DNA from 3 places in the Solibacillus cecembensis genome. Region 1 is predicted to be linked to each of the others. Evidence: riboswitches for the same ligand, from Rfam matches in the RefSeq annotation. Region 1 holds a riboswitch; each other region holds the start of a gene.

The links. A riboswitch is a leader RNA that binds a small molecule or an ion and turns the genes downstream of it on or off. The one in region 1 is predicted to bind cobalamin.
Region 2: another riboswitch for cobalamin. It lies ahead of ACQKIH_RS08100 (methyltransferase domain-containing protein); the one in region 1 lies ahead of ACQKIH_RS03675 (glutaredoxin family protein).
Region 3: another riboswitch for cobalamin. It lies ahead of ACQKIH_RS19775 (ABC transporter substrate-binding protein); the one in region 1 lies ahead of ACQKIH_RS03675 (glutaredoxin family protein).

What each region holds. Positions count from the first base shown of each region.
Region 1 is NZ_JBNNMF010000003.1:82,309-89,031, forward strand. Features, by position in the region: gene ACQKIH_RS03670 (MFS transporter) at 1-713, shown strand, start outside; cobalamin riboswitch at 1,368-1,545, shown strand; gene ACQKIH_RS03675 (glutaredoxin family protein) at 1,858-2,082, shown strand; gene nrdI (class Ib ribonucleoside-diphosphate reductase assembly flavoprotein NrdI) at 2,079-2,438, shown strand; gene nrdE (class 1b ribonucleoside-diphosphate reductase subunit alpha) at 2,435-4,528, shown strand; gene nrdF (class 1b ribonucleoside-diphosphate reductase subunit beta) at 4,516-5,484, shown strand; gene dut (dUTP diphosphatase) at 5,497-5,934, shown strand; gene ACQKIH_RS03700 (YfmQ family protein) at 6,056-6,499, opposite strand.
Region 2 is NZ_JBNNMF010000007.1:91,956-98,678, reverse strand. Features, by position in the region: gene cobA (uroporphyrinogen-III C-methyltransferase) at 1-363, shown strand, start outside; gene ACQKIH_RS08115 (nitroreductase family protein) at 357-911, shown strand; gene ACQKIH_RS08110 (cob(I)yrinic acid a,c-diamide adenosyltransferase) at 933-1,472, shown strand; gene ACQKIH_RS08105 (cobyric acid synthase) at 1,472-2,953, shown strand; cobalamin riboswitch at 2,929-3,105, shown strand; gene ACQKIH_RS08100 (methyltransferase domain-containing protein) at 3,211-4,041, shown strand; gene ACQKIH_RS08095 (FecCD family ABC transporter permease) at 4,071-5,078, shown strand; gene ACQKIH_RS08090 (ABC transporter ATP-binding protein) at 5,080-5,853, shown strand; gene ACQKIH_RS08085 (ABC transporter substrate-binding protein) at 5,869-6,723, shown strand, end outside.
Region 3 is NZ_JBNNMF010000029.1:27,759-34,481, forward strand. Features, by position in the region: gene cbiQ (cobalt ECF transporter T component CbiQ) at 1-387, opposite strand, end outside; gene ACQKIH_RS19765 (energy-coupling factor ABC transporter substrate-binding protein) at 374-661, opposite strand; gene ACQKIH_RS19770 (energy-coupling factor ABC transporter permease) at 663-1,406, opposite strand; cobalamin riboswitch at 1,528-1,705, opposite strand; cobalamin riboswitch at 1,922-2,107, shown strand; gene ACQKIH_RS19775 (ABC transporter substrate-binding protein) at 2,275-3,429, shown strand; gene ACQKIH_RS19780 (FecCD family ABC transporter permease) at 3,401-4,468, shown strand; gene ACQKIH_RS19785 (ABC transporter ATP-binding protein) at 4,474-5,235, shown strand; gene ACQKIH_RS19790 (aldehyde dehydrogenase family protein) at 5,493-6,723, opposite strand, start outside.

The DNA of each region.
Region 1 (6,723 bases):
TAGAGCCGACGCTTCCGAAAGGTGTTCAATTTACATTTGCTGAGCAGCTAGCAAGTCAAAAGTCGCCAGTACGCGATCTGTTCAAAAATAAACTAGCTTTAAGTACGACGATGTTTTGGTTATCATGCTTCTGTACATTTATCTTAATGTATTCTTTAAATACATGGCTTCCAACATTAATGATGAATGCAGGCTATAACTTAAAATCGAGTTTGATGTTTATTGTAGCGCTACAATTCGGTTCAATTGCTGGCACAATGGTATTCGGCAATTTCATTAAATATTTTGGTTTCAAACGTGTCCTTATCCCACTTTATTTAGTTGGAGCGGTATCACTGACACTGATTGGTTTTTCGAAAAATATTTATGTTGCTTATGGGTTAATTATTATTATTGGTGCTGCTTCACTTGGCTTACAAAATATGTCGAATGCCTATGTAGCGGAATATTATTCAGTCGATGTACGCGCGGCTGCACTCGGTAGTACAATGGCTTTTGGACGTATTGGTTCCATTGTTGCCCCAACGTATATGGGGATTTTGTTAACATTTAATTTACAACCACAGATTAACTTTATGGCAATTGGTATTGCGGCGATTTTTGGTGCAATCGCTATGAGTTTTATTCGTGAAGAACGTGCAGACTACACGGTAGAAAAGAGCACAATATCTAATAAAGTCACAAATGTAAAAGCTCCTGCGAATAGTTTATAAACTTTGTTAGTCAAATAATAAAAGATTTCCTTTCATTTTGGCAAAATCACATAAAAAACAGGAACGTTGATTGGATAGCGTCCTGTTTTTTTATTGCGGAAACGGTGGGCCCTGCTAAGTGACTTCATATAAAAGCTGTATGGCATTGACTAAGTGAAACTGGTTCAAGTAAAATAAACTTTTTCCTTCAAACCACATGCATTTTGAGCGTTTTTTGCTGGAATTTCAGGTTAATAGCCAATTAGTTAGCTGTAATAGCCAAATTTACGCGGATAATAGCCAATCTTCAGCAGGTTATAGCCAAAATAATGCAGTTAATAGCCATTCCACGTTTTAATAGCCAATTTACCTCAATTAATAGCCAAATTTGCTACCCCTCTATACTTTGCAGACGTTTTCCATTCTAAAAAAGGGAGGGATATGGCAAGAACAGATTTTGGTGTTGTCCCATTTATGATATACTCTATTTTGGTAAAATATTTGATGGATCATTATATTAAACCAATTCATATTTAAGTTATCAGCAATAAGCAATTGGTTACTTTGAATTCTTAAGCTGATAAGATTGAATTATTTCACTTCAAGGTAATCGTTATTCAAGATTTACTTTTTAAATGAAGGATGGTACACTTAGGTCTATTAAACAACAATATATTGTGTTCGTTTTACAAAGGTGCTACTATATGTAGTTTAAAAGGGAAGTTCGGTGTAATACCGACGCTGTCCCCGCAACTGTGAAGCTGACGATGATTAAATCCACTGTACATTCGTATGGGAAGGAAATCAGAGAATGAAGCAAAGCCAGGAGACCTGCCTTTATTAAAACAAATCGATCATTTCTTCGGGGACTAAGAAATGGGGACGTCACCATTTTTGGGTATTATTAACGTTTCCATTTTCGGCTATCTCTGTTAAAAGAGATAGCCTTTTTAATTTGTTTCAGCCGAAGTCTCCTACTACTATAAGTGGGGGATGAGTGCCAAATAGGCAAATTCTATTCAGTGGGATTCAAACCCCGGCTGAATCAAGTTAAGCCCCGGTGGATGTCACAGATTTTTTAGGGGAGTTTTTCAAGCGAGCTTGAAAAAATCTGGACACAATTACGCCGAGGCGTAATTGATAATTTACGAAAAGAGGAATTTATATGAAACTTTATACGAAAACAATTTGTCCGAAATGTCTTTGGGTGAAATCTGAATTGCAAAATGCAGGACTTGAAGCGGAAATTATTAATATTGATCACGATGAACAAGCAAAGCAAAAAATTATAGATGCAGGTCTTTTAAGCGTGCCCATTTTAGAAGTGGACGGAATGTTTATAGCAGATGTTAAGGAGATTATTGCTCAAATTGAGTTGATTACACAATGATTGTTTACGCGAGTCGTACAGGGAATGTGCGTAGTGTTGTTTCGAAGTTAGAAAAGGAATCCATTGAAATTTCGGAAGGATTACAATTGAAAGAGCCGTATTTATTAATCACTTACACAGATGGATTAGGAGCTGTCCCTGCAAAAGTTTCTCATTTTTTAGAAGAGAATCAAGCATTTTGTAAAGGGGTAGTTGTTAGTGGCAATAGTAACTTTGGACATACGCAATTTGGCGGTGCTGGTGAAAAAATTGCCGTAACATATGACGTACCTTTAGTGTGTAAATTAGATTTACGGGGCTATCAAGCGGACTATGACGTAATACAAGCATTTTATGAAACGAGGGTGTTAGGATGAAAACATATTTAAAGCTTAATAATGATGTATTGAATCGTTATAGCACAACAGGTCAACTTGAATTAGAAAAAGATCAAGAAGCGACACGCCGTTACTTTTTAGAATATGTCAATGTACGTTTACGTTACTTTATTGATCTCGAAGAAAAAATTAGCTATTTAGTTGATGAAGGGTACTATGAGAAAGAATTTATCGACATGTATGAGATGGAATTTATTAAGCATCTGTACAAAAAGGCTTATGATTATAATTTCCGTTTCCCATCATTTATGAGTGCCAGCAAATTTTACGATAGCTATGCAATGAAAAGTCGTGATGGGGAAGAAATTTTAGAAAAATATGAAGACCGCATTGTCATTATTGCCTTGTATTTAGCACAAGGTAACAAGGATTTAGCGGAACGTTCTGTTGAAGCGATAATGGAAGCTTACCAACCGGCAACGCCAACTGCATTAAATAGTGGGAAAAAAGCACGTGGGGAATTAGTAAGCTGCTTTAAACTGTCAATGGATGACTCGATGAATAGCATTTCTGAAAATATTGGTTATTGCCTAGAGCTATCACGTCTTGGCGGTGGTGTTGGGGTGAACTTAACGGATTTACGTCCATTAGGTGATCCGATTAAAGAAATTTTAAATCGTGCAAGCGGTGTAATGCCAGTAGCAAAACTGTTGGAAAACTCTTTTAGTTATTCCAATCAGCTAGGTCAACGAAATGGCTCTGGCGTTGTTTATTTAAATATTTTCCATGCGGATATCGAAAATTTCATTTCATCGAAAAAACCAAATGCAGATGATAAAATTCGTCTCGCTACTTTATCTACGGGTATTATTATTCCGAGTATTTTCTTCAACCTCATGAAACGTGATAAAGATATTGTGTTATTTAGTCCATACGATATTTTTAAAGAATACGGCAAGCGCATGTCTGAGGTTTCAATTTCGGAAATGTACTATGAGCTACTAGACAACCCAAAAATCCGTAAAATCAAGCGTTTAAACGCACGTAAACTTTATACAGAAGTGAAAAAAGCACAATTTGAATCGGGCTATCCATTTGAAATTTTTGATGATAATGTCAATGACGTGCACCCACTTAAAAATATTGGCCGTGTGAAGATGTCAAACTTATGTACAGAAATTTTACAAGTGCAGCAAACAAGTTTAATTACAGATCAAGATGAACCGAATGAATACGGGCTAGATGTATCGTGTAATTTAGGTTCAATTGATATTCATGCAGCAACAAAAGTAAATGATTTTGGCGCATTGGTAGATACGGCGATGCACTTATTAACGAATGTGTCTCAAATGACGAACATAAAAAATGTCCCGTCTGTTGTAAAAGCCAATAAATTAATGCATTCAGTTGGGCTTGGTTGTATGAATCTACATGGCCACCTTGTTACTGAAGAAATCATGTATGGCTCAAAGGATTCTGTTGATTTTATGGATCATTTTATGGAAGCGATGAACTACTATTCACTTCAATCATCAATGGAAATTGCAAAAGCGAATGGCGAAACGTTTTACCGTTTTGAAGATAGTGATTACGCAACAGGCATTTATTTTGATCAATACGTAAATGAAGTTGAAAAAGAACTATCTCCTGTTGTGTTAAAAGCACTTGGGAATATTCCAGTCATTACGCCAAAAATGTGGGAAACGTTAAAGCAGGATGTGATGCAATATGGTTTATTCCATTCTTATCGTTTAGCTATCGCACCGACAGGAAGTATTTCATACATTCGTAGTTGTACGGCTTCAATTGCTCCGAGTACAGAGCGTGTAGAAGTACGTGATTATGCAGATAGCCGTACAATTTATCCGATGCCACATTTAACAAATGAGAACAGTCATTTGTATGTTGAAGCGTATGATGTTAATCCATATGACTTAATCGATTTATATGCAGCTTCTCAAAAACACGTAGACCAAGGGATTTCGATGACACTTTATGTAACGGACAACTGGACAACAGAGCAGTTGGCTAAAGTATACATTTATGCATGGATGAAGGGAATTAAGTCCGTTTACTATGTACGTCAACGATTACAAAGTTTAGAGGAGTGTGTAGCATGTCAAATATAGTTTATGAGGCGGTCAATTGGAATAAGTCAACGAGTGAACTCGCACAAGTATTTTGGGACCAGCAATGGAAGCAAATTTGGTTACCTGAAGAAATTGCCGTAAGTAAAGATATTAAACAGTGGAGAAATTTCGAGCACCAAGATACGTATAAAAAAGTGCTTGCAGGATTAACTTTACTAGACACTGTCCAAACAAATATCGGGATGAACCGTGTTGTTGCTTTCACACCTGATTTACAAGAAAAGGCAGTTCTAACTGTTTTTGATGCTTTTGAGGCAATCCATGCGAAATCTTATTCGTATATATTCACAACGCTTTGTACGAACGAAGAAATAGATGAGCTATTTGAATGGGTAAAGAAAAATGAGTTCTTACAATATAAAGCAAATAAAATTGCCGATGTTTACAACAGTATTGAGGAAGACGATCCAGAAAGTCTCTGGAAAGCAATGTACGCGTCTGTTATGCTTGAATCTTTCCTGTTTTACTCTGGCTTTTTCTACCCATTGTACTTAGGTGGACAAGGTTTCCTAAGAAATAGTGCGGAAATCATATCACTTATATTACGTGATGAATCTATTCATGGTGTGGCAGTAGGATTTTTCGGTCAAAATTTATTTAAGAAATTTCCACTGGAAAAACAAGAAGAGTTAAAGTTATGGGGCTATGAATTATTACTGGATTTATATCAAAATGAAATGAACTATACAGATGATGTTTATGCGGAAACAGGATTATCGCCTGAAGTTAAGGCTTATGTACGCTATAATGCCAATAAAGCGTTAATGAATATCGGTTTCGATCCAATGTTCCCAGAAGAAGAAGTGAATCCGATTGTTATGAATGGTATTCGTAATGAAGGTTCTACTTACGATTTCTTTTCACAAAAAGGGGCTACGTATGCAAAAGCAAAAGTAGCGCCGATTACAGATGACACATTTAATTTTAATCGTTAAGGATGAAGAATAATGAACTTAGAAGTTAAAATCAAAAGAACACACGCGGATGCATTGCTACCTATGCAAGCCAATCCAGGTGATGCTGGAATGGATCTCTATTCAATTGAAGCAACGGAGATTCCAGCAGGAGTAGCTAAACTCATTAAAACAGGCATTCAAATTGAATTACCAAAAGGCACAGAAGCTCAAATTCGTCCGAGAAGTGGACTGGCATTAAAGCATAGTGTAACCGTACTAAACAGTCCAGGTACAATTGATGAAGGCTACCGAGGCGAAATCGGTGTCATTTTAATTAATCATGGTAACGAAACGTTCATAGTAGAAAAATCGATGCGTATCGCCCAAATGGTTATTCAATTTGTTCCATCAGTTCAACTGCAAGAAGTAAATGAATTATCTCAAACAGTCCGTGGAACATCTGGATTTGGAGCGAGTGGTACAAAATAGGGTGAAGCTGGCCATGATAGGCTCGTGACCAGTCTATCAAGTGCATACTTGATTACAAAATAATTAATCGTCACAAAAAGCCCTGAAACCCTTGATAAACAAAGGTTTTAGGGCTTTTACATTAACTCAATCCATTCGTGTGCAAAGTAAATACTTTCAAATCTTCAGAACTAAGACTATAAGACTCAACTTTCTTCTTGTGTTGCTTAACTACTTCAATCGTATCATCATAACAATAAATAGAGAAGTTAACAATTTTTCCGCCTTTTTTTACAGTCAAGATGAAAGGTGTAACCGTTGTTTCTGGATTTAGAAATAACTGTTCATTCCCTTTTAAAATGAAGTGTCTTTTTAAAATATACGCTTCATTAAAATAGTCAATAAATTCACTTTTTGCATGTTCTTCTAATTGCTTTCCGTTAAATGTTAACGACACATCTTGTGCATCAAGTTTTGAAGTTAATGCAAACTTTTTTAGTGTCCATGACACAAGTGAACTAGGAGCGTTAAATAAAAAAGTAAACATAGTAAAAAATAGTACTGTAATAACGATAATCCAAAACATATCCTATCAACTCTTTCATTAATTATATTTGGTAACGCTCAAGATGGTATTTTCTAACGGTTAAGTTATTAAATACAATCATTTTTTTACTTTCCTACCTATTTAAATAGCCCGAATCACATTTAGTTTGCATCATGCTAATAGTGGAAAGTCTAATTAATTTTTATAATAGCTTCATCAAATTGTAAACACAAGGAATTAAGCAAGATAACACAAAATGTTCT
Region 2 (6,723 bases), on a different contig from region 1:
CGCGACTATGCGACAAGTTTTGCTATTGTAACAGGTCATGGACGAGCAGAAAAAGGGAATGATTTTTTAAATTGGGGCGCACTTAGCCATATTGATACGGTCGCTTTTTATATGAGCGTTGGCAATATTGAACATATTACAGCACGTTTAATCGAACATGGGAAACGAAGCGAAACACCAGTTGCAGTGATTGAATGGGGCACTACAGATAAACAAAGAACAATTATCGGCACTTTAGCAACCATTTCCAAACAAATTGAGCAGGAAGTGATTCAAAATCCGGCGATGATTTTAGTTGGGGATGTTGTCAATGTGCGTGAAGATATAAAGTGGTTCATTGAAAAGGAGCATCAAACATGTTAAATGCACTAAAAAAACGTCGAGCAATTCGTCAATTTGAAGCACGCGAAGTTGAAAGAGAAAAAATTGAGCAACTATTGGAAGCTGCTACATATGCACCGAATGACCGCATGCGTGAGCCGTGGCATTTTTATGTTATGCAAGGCGCTAGTTTAAAAGGTTATGAGCAAGTCGCACTTAATTTTCTAGAAAAACGTTTCCCAACAAAGCCTCATTTAGTTGAAAGTTCGATGGAAGCCATTACAAAAACGCCATTAATTATAGCGGTTACTTCAGCCATTGTAGAAGGGGATGAAGGGGCCACGAAAGATAATATATTTGCGGTAAGTAGTGCAATTATGTCGATGTGGCTAATGGCAGAACAATTAGGGCTAGGTATGGTTTGGCGTACGAGAGGTGTTGGTCTAGTACATGATACTGCGCTTCATGCTTATATCGGTGCAAGTGAGCAAGAACAGCTAGTAGGTACATTGTGTATCGGTTATCCAGCTGAATCGATAACGTCAGAGAAAAAGCGTACAGCATTTGCTGAAAAAACAACTTGGTTATAAAAGGATAAGGGGGGATTGACGATGGCGAGACAAGGGATGTTACTCGTTTATACAGGCGATGGCAAAGGAAAAACAACAGCCTCACTTGGTGTAACGTTGCGTGCAATTGGACGTGGCATGAAGGTAAAGTATTTCCAGTTTATTAAATCTCCTGAACGCACGTACGGTGAACAAATTGCTTTACGCAAATTAGGCGTAGAAACGGTTCAACTTGGGATTGGTTTTACTTGGACAAAAACACCTGAAGAGCACCGAGAAGCTTTAAAGTTAGCATGGGCACAAGTAAAAGAAGTGCTACAAGATGATTCGATTGATTTATTAGTACTTGATGAACTGAATAATGCATTGGCAATTACACGTTTTCCAGTTGAGGATGTTTTACCACTTGAAGAGGTATTAGCAGCGATTCAAAACCGTCCTAAGACGATGCATTTAGTTGTGACAGGTCGTTCCGCTCACCCATCACTTATTGCAATGGCAGATTTAGTTTCGACAATTGATGCGACAAAACATTATTACGAGGAGCAAGACGTCAAAGCAATGAAAGGTCTTGAATTTTAATGAAAGCAATTATGATTCAAGGGACGTCCTCAGATGTTGGGAAAAGTGTCATTTGTACAGCACTTTGTCGGATTTTTGCGAACGATGGGTTTAAAGTGGCACCATTTAAATCACAAAATATGGCGTTGAATTCATACATTACGAAAAGTGGCGGTGAAATTGGTCGTGCCCAAGGTGTACAAGCAGAAGCTGCTAAAATCGACGCGACAACAGATATGAATCCAATCCTCCTAAAACCAAAAGGGGATATGATATCTGAAGTGATTTTACATGGGAAGCATTTAGCGAATATGGATGCTATTTCATACCGAGAATCATTTGTAGAGAATGTTATGCCAGAAATACGTAAATCACTCGGGCGTCTAAGTGAACAGTATGAAATTTTAGTTTTAGAAGGTGCAGGGAGTCCAGCGGAGATTAATTTGAAAGCACGTGATATTGCCAATATGCGTATGGCACATGAAACCGATGCGAGCGTAATTTTAGTTGCAGATATCGAACGTGGCGGTGTGTTTGCCTCAATCGTTGGCACGTTAGCACTTTTAGATGATGAGGAACGTGCTCGAGTTAAAGGTGTGATTATTAATAAATTCCGAGGGATGAAGGAATTGCTTGATAGTGGTGTTGAATGGCTTGAAAACTATACAGGAATTCCTGTTTTAGGTGTTATTCCATATGTGGATGTACAAATTGAAGCGGAGGATTCGATGGCGCTATCGAGCTTACGATTAAAAAAACCACAGCAGCAAGAGTTTGCAATAGATGTTGCGATTATTCGTTTACCTTGTATTTCAAATTTTACAGATGTTGATCCATTATTTGAGGAGCCAGGAGTAGGACCGCGCTTTGTGTCTTCGTTAAAAGATTTAAAGCATCCGGATGTCATTATTTTGCCAGGTACTAAAAATACGGTGGAAGACTTTTTATGGCTACAAGAAAATGGTTTAGCACAAGGTATTTTACAGCATGCACAAAAAGGTGGGAAAGTCGTAGGAATTTGTGGCGGCTATCAAATGCTTGGCGAAGTCATTCGCGATGAGTCTGCGATTGAAGGAAGTGGTGGCACGTATTTATCACTTGGACTTTTACCAATTGAGACGCATTTCGTTACAGATAAGCAAACCGTTCAAGTGCAGGGGAAAACCGTAACAGGTCATGATGTGAAAGGCTATGAAATTCATTTAGGTCGCAGTGTAGCAACGAAAGAAATTACGCCGTTTATTGCTTTTGATGATGGTCGCCAAGACGGTGTTTATACGGAACAAATTATTGGTACATATGTACATGGTATTTTCCAAAATCGTCATTTTACACGCGATTATTTCAATCGGATACGCAATGAAAAAGATCTGGAATTAGTTGCAGAGGATGTTGTATCAGATGAGGATCGTCGTGAGCAGGCTTATGAACTGTTAGATGAACATGTGCGTCAGCATTTAAATATGAAGAAAGTATACAACTTAATACATTTATCAGTGTAGCAATACGTAAAGGGAAGAGTGATGAAAAGTCACCACGGTACCCGCCACTGTGAAGCGGAGAGTTGTAGCGATACCACTGCAAAGTGTTTGCGGGAAGGGCTATAAACTTTAGGATGTGAAGTCAGGATACCTGCTGATAAAAGGATTATTGTTCTTACGGGAGTATAAGAGCCACTATGCAATACATAATGGCTTTTTGACGTATAAATGATTTGATTTATACGTTTTTTCATTTTATAAGAAAGGAGATTCTTGAAATGAAAGGGTCACCCTTACACATTGATTTTGAGAAGTTATGGAAAGAAGGCATGCATAATTGGCACGGTGAAATGCCTGAACGAATGATTGATGATGCATTAGAAGAAGCATTTTGGTCGCAATCTATGCAAAAAAAATCTTATCGTCAAACGGATGCCCATACGAAGCCGATTTATGAAAAAATGCGGAAACATATACCTGATAATGCGACGTGTTTAGAAATTGGTCCAGGGTGGGGAAATTACACCTTTCCACTACGAGAAGATGTTGAAAAGCTCACATTGGTAGATGGTTCAGAAAGTGTTCTCCAATATTTACAACAATATTTTGTAGGGGATGAAGGGGTACAGTACATCCGTGCAAAATGGGAAGATGCTGAAGTAGAACAGCATGATGTTGTTATGGGCGTCAATTGTTATTACCGAATCTACGAAATGAATGAAGCTTTATTGAAGATGAATGACTTAGCGAAAAAGCGTGTCATTATCGGTTTAACAACAGGACCAATTCAACCTCATTATGTAGTACTCGATCAACACTACGGTTATCAAATTAAATATCCAAGGCGTGATTATATTGGAATTGTCAATATGCTTTATCAGCTGGGCATTTATGCAGACTGCGAAATGCTCCCACTAGAACGTACATATCGCTATGACACATATGAAGCATTATATACCGCGCAAAGTAAGAAGATTTTAAATGACACATTTCAGATAGAGGATGTAAAGGCAGCACTTGCAAACTTTATAACAGAAGAAAACGGGGAAATTGTCTATCGTCATAAGTTTTACGCGGCGATTATTAGTTGGGAGCCTGTAAAGTTATGAAAAACAGGAATTTTTACGTTTGGCTAGTGATGCTTTTTATTATTTTACTATGTTCGGCAGTCGGTGGAATCATGGTTGGTTCTGTAGGGATTACACCAGCACTCATTATAGAGGTGCTCTTGTATAAGCTTGGGATTATATCGTCTACAGACGCATCGAATGCCCAGCAAATCATTATTATGGAGTTGCGTGTACCGCGTGTACTCCTCGCGATGATTGTAGGTGCATCACTTGCAATTTGTGGTGCAGCTATTCAAGCGTTAGTGAAAAACTCCATTGCAGACCCATATATTTTAGGTGTTTCATCTGGTGCTTCTGTTGGTGCCACATCGGTTATTTTACTCGGTGCATTTAGCTTTCTTGGTGTCTATGCGCTATCATTTGCAGCCTTTTTAGGAGCAATTGTTGCTGTTAGTATTGTCTTTTTACTTGCCCACATTGGTGGACGAACATCGATGATTCGCTTACTTCTTTCAGGTGTCGCTATTTCAATGGTGCTAAGTGCGCTAACGAACTTTATGTTGATGATGTCAAAGGAGCAAGGGGGCATTCAAGCTGTCATGCATTGGATGCTAGGTAGTCTAGGCGGAGCAAAATGGAATAATATCGGAATTCCCGCAGTTGTATTCGTCATCGTATTTACATTACTAACATTAAGCTATCGCCAACTGAATGCATTATTACTCGGTACGGAAACGGCCGCAACACTAGGGATAAATATCGAGCGTTTTCGAATATTTATCATTATTATCGTGTCGTTATTAACAGGAGTTGTCGTAGCGGTTAGTGGGAGTATTGGCTTTGTTGGATTAATCGTACCTCATATCGCCAGAATGCTAGTTGGCTCAAATTATAAAGTTGTCCTACCGTTAAGTGCATTATTAGGTGCGATTTTTATCGTGTGGGCGGATATGGGCGCACGTATTGCGATTGCACCAGAAGAAATGCCAATTGGAATTATTACAGCACTTTGTGGTAGTCCATTCTTTATTTGGATGCTACGTCGTCAGCGCTACGCATTTGGAGAAGGGGAATAAAATGATACAACTTCAAGAACTAGAATTTTCTATAGCAGAAAAAGCGATTTTGCGTAATTTGTCTATCACCATTGAAGAAGGGAAATTCATCGGCATCATTGGACCAAATGGCAGTGGTAAAACGACGATGTTAAAAATGATTTACCGTCATTTAAAGCAAACATCAGGCAGTGTGACACTGCATGAAAAGGAGATTTGGGACATCTCTCCAAAAAAGCTGGCACAACAAATGGCTGTTGTCAGTCAAGAATCCCCGGTGCTTTTTGATTTTACGGTAAAGGATTTAGTCATGATGGGACGTACACCATATAAAAAATGGTTGAGCTCAGACAATGTAGAAGACTTTAAAATTGTCGAGGAATGTATGGCACTTTCCAATGTCGAGCATTTAGCAAATCGTACATTCGTCCATTTATCTGGTGGTGAGAAGAAGCGTGTCATGCTAGCTCGTGCATTAGCGCAAAAGGCGAAAATTTTAGTATTAGATGAACCGACCAATCATTTAGATATTGAGCATCAACTACATTTAATGGATTTAGTGAAGGATCTACCTATCACGATTATTACGGCGTTACATGATTTAAATTTAGCTGCAGCTTATTGCGATGAAGTGGTTGTGATGAAAGATGGCACTTTATATGAACAAGGTACACCAACGCAGGTTTTTACAGAACAAATCATGTGGGATGTTTTCCGCGTCCATGTTGGTGTTTCAAAGAATCCATTTACAAACAAGCTCCACTTATTTTTTTATACACAACAATCAAATAGCTAGTCGAAGGAGAATATCATGAAAAAACAAAAATTTTGGTGGGCATCTTTAGCCTTAACTGCATTGCTAATTTTAACAGCGTGTAACAATACAGAGCCCGAAACGAAAAAAGAACCGGCAAGTGTTGGGGCAACAGCTGAGGCACTTACAATTGAAAACGAAGGCATGACGCTAGAGTATACAGAAGTACCAAAACGCGCGATTACAATTAATCAGCATGTAACAGAAATTATGCTTGCGTTAGGCTTAGAAGATTCAATGATTGGAACATCTTATTTGGATGATGAAATTTATGAACCATTACAGGAGGCGTATGCAGAAGTACCTGTACTAGCTGAGCGCAATCCGTCAAAGGAGCAAATTATTGCAAGTGAGGCTGATTTTATTTACGGCGGTTGGGCAAGTGCCTTTAACCCTAAAAATGTAATGTCACGTGAAGAGTTAAAAGAACTTGGTATTAATAGTTATTTACAATCTTCATCCATCAAAGTGGGTCCGACAGTAGAGGATATTTATACCGATATTCGAAATATCTCTTCTATTTTCCGAGTGGAAGAACGTGGTGAAGCTTTAATTGAAGAAATGAATAAGGAAATTGAAGCCATTACTGAAAAACTACCTGCAAATGAAGAGCCGATTGATGTACTTGTTTTCGATAGTGGAGATACAGAAGTGTTTACAGCAACGCAAAACTTTATGAATACATTAGTGACAATGGCTGGTGGGAAAAATGTATTTGGTGATATCGAAAAAAACTGGGCAACTGTATCGAAAGAGGATGCTGTTGAACGTGCACCAGAAGCGATTGTCGTAATTGACTACGGTTCAACAACGGCTGAAGAAAAAATAGCGTTCTTAAAAGCAGATCCTGCA
Region 3 (6,723 bases), on a different contig from region 1:
GCAACTGGTCGCACTAATCGAAGTACAAAATATCGTAATTGCACGTATTCCATCGTTTGGTAAAATAAATAGTTGCATCGTAAAAAGCGAACCTTGCCATAAAACTGATGTAGGAACATCCTGTGTAAATGTAATAGATAGCACAATGGCGACCATCCCAGCCGAAATAAAACCAATTGGCGCAAGAAGTAATATGATATATGTTTTCCAAGGGATTTTTGCATAAAAGATAATGGCACCACTCATAAAGAACAGTGTCCAAACCGAATAATTATTATTTCGTAATAGTGTTGCTAACAATAACGTAATGAAACTAAACGCCATCTTTTGGCTAGCTGCTACTTTTTGTATCGCATTATGGCTCGCAATAAAATCAATTTTTAGCATGTTCTTTCGTATGCTTTCCACGCATAAAGCCGATGAAATAGCCTATAATTAGCGCGCCAATGACACCTTGTAAAACGAATAATAAGCTTTCGATTTCACCACTTGGTGGTTCCCAAATTGCACTAAACCAAGGCTCATAATCTGCTGCGATTTCTGTAATTGCTTCTTCAGCCTCACCATCAGCACCGCCAAATTCTGCATCTTGTAAAAATAAGAGTGGTAAAATGGCTAAAATGACAACGCCAATCAGTAAAAGTAAATTTTTCTTAAACATGTTAGCTCTCCTTTGGCTTTAAAATACGTAGTTGAACTAATTCTTTCATATTATATTTTTGTAAGAAGTTCATAATCATCACAGTTAATAACCCTTCACTAATTGCTAACGGAATTTGCGTTAATGCAAAGATGCTTGCGAATTTTTGGAATGAACCTAAAATACCACCAACTTCAGAAGGGAACGCTAATGCTAATTGAACAGATGTCATGACATATGTACCAAAATCACCAAGCATCGCCGCTAAAAATACAGCTACGCTAAATGATAATCCCCATTTTGTTGCTAATTTAAAAACTCCAACGGCAATAAATGGTCCAACTATCGCCATTGAGAAAATGTTCGCACCTAATGTTGTAAGACCTCCATGTGCAAGTAGAATCGATTGAAATAGTAAAACGATTGATCCAAGTACACTCATAACAAATGGTCCAAATAAAATAGAACCTAATCCAACCCCAGTTGGATGGGAACAGCTACCTGTTACCGATGGAATTTTTAATGCGGATAAAACAAATGTAAATGCACCTGATAAAGCAAGTAGTAGTTTGCTTTCTGGGTTTTCTTTTACGACTATGCGAATGACTTGAAGCCCCTTCATAAGAAACGGTAGGCATAGTGCAAACCAGAAGATAGCCCAACCTATCGGTAAAAATCCTTCCATAATGTGCATGGCATGCGCTTGCTTTGGTATAAATAATAAAACGATACCGAAGTAAGCAAGTTTTGGTAATAATTGTTTCATGTTTTTACTCCTTTTTCATATTTGATGAAAAAGTGCATAAAAAAATACACTTTTTAAGAGTAAAAGTGCATCACAAAAACAAGCGCTTATTGCTTGTTTCACGCACCTATCCTCGTAGGTCTGAATCAATAAATTTTTGGTAGGTATCCTGACTTCTCTTCAACGTATTCCATGCCTTCCCACATAAAAAAATGCAGTGACGTAATATGTAATACTCCAAGTTACAGTTGCGGGACAGCACCAGAATCTCACTGGTTTCCCTATTAAGCTTAAAAAGCACCAAAAATCATTCAATTTTCATCATGTGAAAAATAGTATCACTGTAACTAATATTTGTCATCATTAATTTTTTGATTATTCTTTAAATAAATTGAATGAAATAAGAAAATTGGTAATTTACTTGTCAAATTTGAGAAGTATGTTCTCCCATAAACGCTTTTCTCTTCTGAATAGTGATAATTTTTAATTAATTGTTATTGTAAAAATGGAAATAAAATGATAAAGTTACGTTAATTTCATAATGAATGTAGTAAAGTGCTCTTATTTTGTAAGAGGTAAAAGGGAAATTAGTTAAAATCTAATGCTGCCCCCGCAACTGTAATAGCTGATGAAATTACAATCAATCACTGTCAAATTGATGGGAAGATGTAAAAGTAAAATGACGCTTTAGCCAGGAAACCTGCTTTGTTACAGCAACATGACTTTTCGGTGGGAGAAGGGCGGCGACAAATACAGTTTTTTGTATTCCATTACATATTTTTTAGGATGCCTAAGCCTATTTCTAGTTCTTACTGGAAATAGGCTTTTTTTGTTTAGGGGTATTTCGTGTGTTAGCACTTAATAAAACATTTTGAAGGAGAGTTATTTAGTGAAAAACTATGTAAAAACTCTAGTTTACGGTTTTTTATTAACTTTTTTACTTGTAGGTTGCTCTAGTGAAGAACCTGCTGAGGTAAATGCAAATAAAGAATCGACTGGAACATCACAAGCAAATGAAAATGTGAATGAAGAGGCAAATGAGATTACTTTCACAGATACAACAGGAAAAGAAATTACACTATCTTTACCAGTAACAAAGGCTGTTGTTATTAACCGTAATACAGCAGAAGCTATTACATTACTGGGTGCACAAGACGCGATTATCGCAACAGGTGACAATACAATTAAAAATAACGGCTATTTAGGGTTAAATGATTTACCAGATGTGGGGAAAACAGACGAACTAAATATTGAATCGATTTTATCTTTAAAACCTGAAGTTGTCTTTACATTTACAAATCGTCCAGATAATACGCTTGAGGAAAAATTAGAACCTGTAGGAATTAAAGTGGTTCGTTTAAATAACTATTTAGCAGATCAAATGGATGAGGAACTACGTATATTAGCAAAAATTTTCGGAAAAGAAGATCGCGCTGAAGAGTACATTACGTGGAAGCAAAATATTGAACAAATATTAACACAACGTACAAAAGATATTCCAACAGACCAAAAGAAATCCGTATTAGCATTATCTGCTGGTGCACTCAATACAAATGGAAAATATAATATTTATCCAACGGCAACACTAGATGGACAAGCTGGTCCAGGGGAAGGTTTTGCCACTATTTTAGCAGGTGGTATTGATCCGACGCCAGATATTTTATGGGAGTCTACAAAGTCGTCTACAACTGTAAACGTTGAAGAAGAATTTGTCTTAACGGCAAATCCAGATGTCATTACGTTACATGGTAATTTCTTTGGGGGCTATGATGCAAAGGATGCAACAAGCTTTACTGGATTATTAGACAATGTTGTTACTAATACAGCGGTTAGCCAAATGACAGCCGGAAAAAATAAAGATGTTTATATGTTCTATACGAATTTCTTCGGTTCTGATAAAGGATTTATTGGTCGTTTACAATTAGGAAAATATTTATATCCAGATAGATTTGAAGATATTATTGTAGAAGATTACATTAAAGAGTATTTTGAAAACTGGTTAGGGGTTACAGCAAGTGGAATTTGGTTCCATGGTGCAAAATAGTTGGTTGAAACAAGGCAAATTGACTTCTCCAAAAGCTTGGATCGTATTAAGTTTATTAATCGTTTTATTAGCTGTTGCCGTATGCTATGCCTTGTTATCAGGCAGTGCAAATATCCCGGTTAAGCAGTTAATAGGTCTTGAACCGATGACGGATGAAATCAATCGATACATAATCAAAGAAATTCGAATGCCCCGAATTTTACTAGCAATTATAACAGGTATGTCTTTAGCCGTTGCAGGGGTTGTTATGCAGGTGTTATTGAAAAATCCATTAGCTAGTCCGTTTACATTAGGGGTTTCAAGTGGTGCCTCTTTTGGAGCTGCGTTAGCCATTGTTTTAGGAACGAGTATTTTCGGTATGGATTTAGTTGCCTCAGGTAAATGGCTCATTGCATTTAACGCCTTTTTCTTTGGATGTATCTCTGTTTTTATCGTTTATGGAATCGCCACAATTAAAAATGGATCAACGACCGTTTTATTATTAGCAGGTGTGGCAATCGGCAATTTATTCTCAGCGGGCGTTTCAGCAATGAAATATTTTTCAGATAACGAAGCATTAAAAAATCTAGTCGTTTGGCTTATGGGCGGTTTTTGGGGGGCAAGCTGGGAAGTCGTTTATATACTTGCTCCCTTATTAACAATTGGCTTATTGATTTTACTTCGTTTAAGTTGGAGTTTTAATTCTCTTAATGCAGGTGATGAAGTAGCAAAGACGTTAGGTGTTAATGTAAAGGTACTAAAAATCGGCAGTTTATTACTCGTTACATTACTCGCTTCAAGTTCTATTGCCTTTGTTGGTATTATTGGGTTTATTGGCTTAGTTGCACCGCATATAGGTCGCATACTCGTTGGTGTAGACTATCGTTTTTTAATTCCGGTTTCTAGTCTACTAGGTGCTTTGATATTACTAGTAAGTGATACGGTAGCAAGAACTATACTTGCTCCGATTGAGATCCCAGTTGGAATTATAACATCTTGTATTGGTGCGCCATTTTTCATCTATATTCTATTACAAAAGAAAAAGGATTATTGGGGGTAAAATCGTTGTTACACGTACAAAATCTATCATTCTCTGCGGGGAAAAAGCAAATTTTACATGACTTGAATTTAACATTATCACATGGAAAATTTGTGGCGATTATTGGACCAAATGGTGCCGGAAAATCAACGTTTCTTAAATGTTTAGCAGCTGTAACAAAGCCTACATCTGGCACGATTTCAATTGACGGTGTTCTTTTAAATTACTTGAAGGGTGAGGATCGTGCAAAAAAAATTGGATACGTCCCACAACATTTTTTACAAAGCTTTCCGATGACGGTTCAAGAATACGTCATGCTTGGGCGAAAGCCGTATATTAAATGGAATGTCACGGATTTAGATCAACAAGTGGTGAATGAGACGTTACAGTATTTAAAGTTAGAGAGTTTACAACAGAATTATGTCGATGAATTGAGTGGCGGAGAGCGCCAAAGAACATCGATAGCCCGTGCATTAGTGCAACAACCAACTATTTTAATGCTTGATGAACCAATTTCTGCATTAGATATCAAACATCAAATTCAAGTATTAAATTCAATCAAACAATTGGCAAATGAAAATCGTTTAGTCATTGTCGTACTGCATGATTTGGAACTGGCGTCTAGGTATTCAGATTATGTCGTATTAATGAATCAAGGTAAAATTTATAAAGTAGGTAGTCCTTCTGAAGTCATTACTAAACAAAGTTTACGTGATGTTTATGATGTGCATGCAAAAGTTCATCCAACCGAATTTGGGCTATCTATTACAGTGATAGAAGCCGTTTAAAACTGAAATGTCCTGTACTGCAAATTTTGTGGTTCAGGGCTTTTATTTTAAAGAAGAACAATTGGAACTTTATACGGACTTAGTGTTGGACAAGGAGAATAGCAATTAATTATGGTAAAAGCAGTCAAATAAAAATATGAATCAAAATAACATTAGACACTTGTCATTTTGATCCATATTCTCATTAGTTCGATATAAAAATCATGTCTTACTGTGCAACATAATGGACACGTTGCCTAACTTCTCATCTGAACATTTTACTTTGTATTAATCGTCACGGTCTTCATTGTTGTGAAAAACTCTTTTGCAGCCTGACCTTGTTCACGGGCGCCAGTACTTGAATTTTTCACGCCACCAAATGGCGCTTGAGGCTCTGCTCCACCTGTTTCATCATTTACTTGAACAAGGCCTACCTCACTACGGTTGATAAAATCAAATGCTTTTTGAATATTACTTGTATAAATAGAGGCACTTAAACCAAACTGTGAATCATTCGATAATTGAAGGGCTTCCTCATAATCTTTTACCTTTATGACAGCTAAAACTGGTCCAAAAACTTCTTCGTGTGCAATCGCCATGTCATGCGTTACATTTGTGAAAATCGTTGGATCAATGAAGTATCCTTCCGACTGCCCCTCTGTAGGACCACCGCCAAACACTAGTTGTGCCCCATCAGTTTTTGCTTTTTCAATAGCAGCTAAAATATTGTCATATTGCCCTTTAGATGAAACAGGACCCATCGTAACACCAACTTCAATTTTTTGTGCTTCTACAATTAATTGCTCTAAAACTTTTTCATAAACAGCTTCTTCAACGTATACTCGACTAGTAGCAGTACAACGCTGGCCTGTTTGTTTCATCGCACCTTCAATTGTCAACTTGGCTGCTATATTTAAATCCGCGTCCGCCAAAATAATGGCCGCATTTTTTCCACCTAGCTCTAGTTGGATTTTTTTATTCGTATGACCTGCTGTATTTAAAATATTTTGCCCTACACCATTAGAACCAGTGAATGTAATCGCTTTAACTTCAGGAGCTTCAAGTAAAACTTGTCCCACACTTGAGCCTCGCCCTTGCACAATATTTAATACATTTTTCGGCATGCCTGCTTGTTCAAACAGTTCACCAATGAGCTTTCCTGTTAAAGCTGCTTCAATAGAAGGTTTCCAAACAACGGTATTGCCATACACTAATGCTGGTGCTATTTTCCACAATGGGATAGCAACAGGGAAGTTCCATGGCGTAATCGCTGCGACAACACCAAGTGGTACGCGCATGGAGTACAATATTTTTGTTTCACTCGCAGAAGGTAATACTTCACCCGTGGCACGCATTCCTTCTTGTGCGAAATAACGTAAAATGGAAGCACCACGTTTCACTTCACCAATCATTTCGTTTTTAGTTTTACCCATTTCACGTGAAGCCGTTTCAGCCACGATATCGATATTTTGTTCAAGTAAATCTGCCGTGACACGTAATATTTCTCCA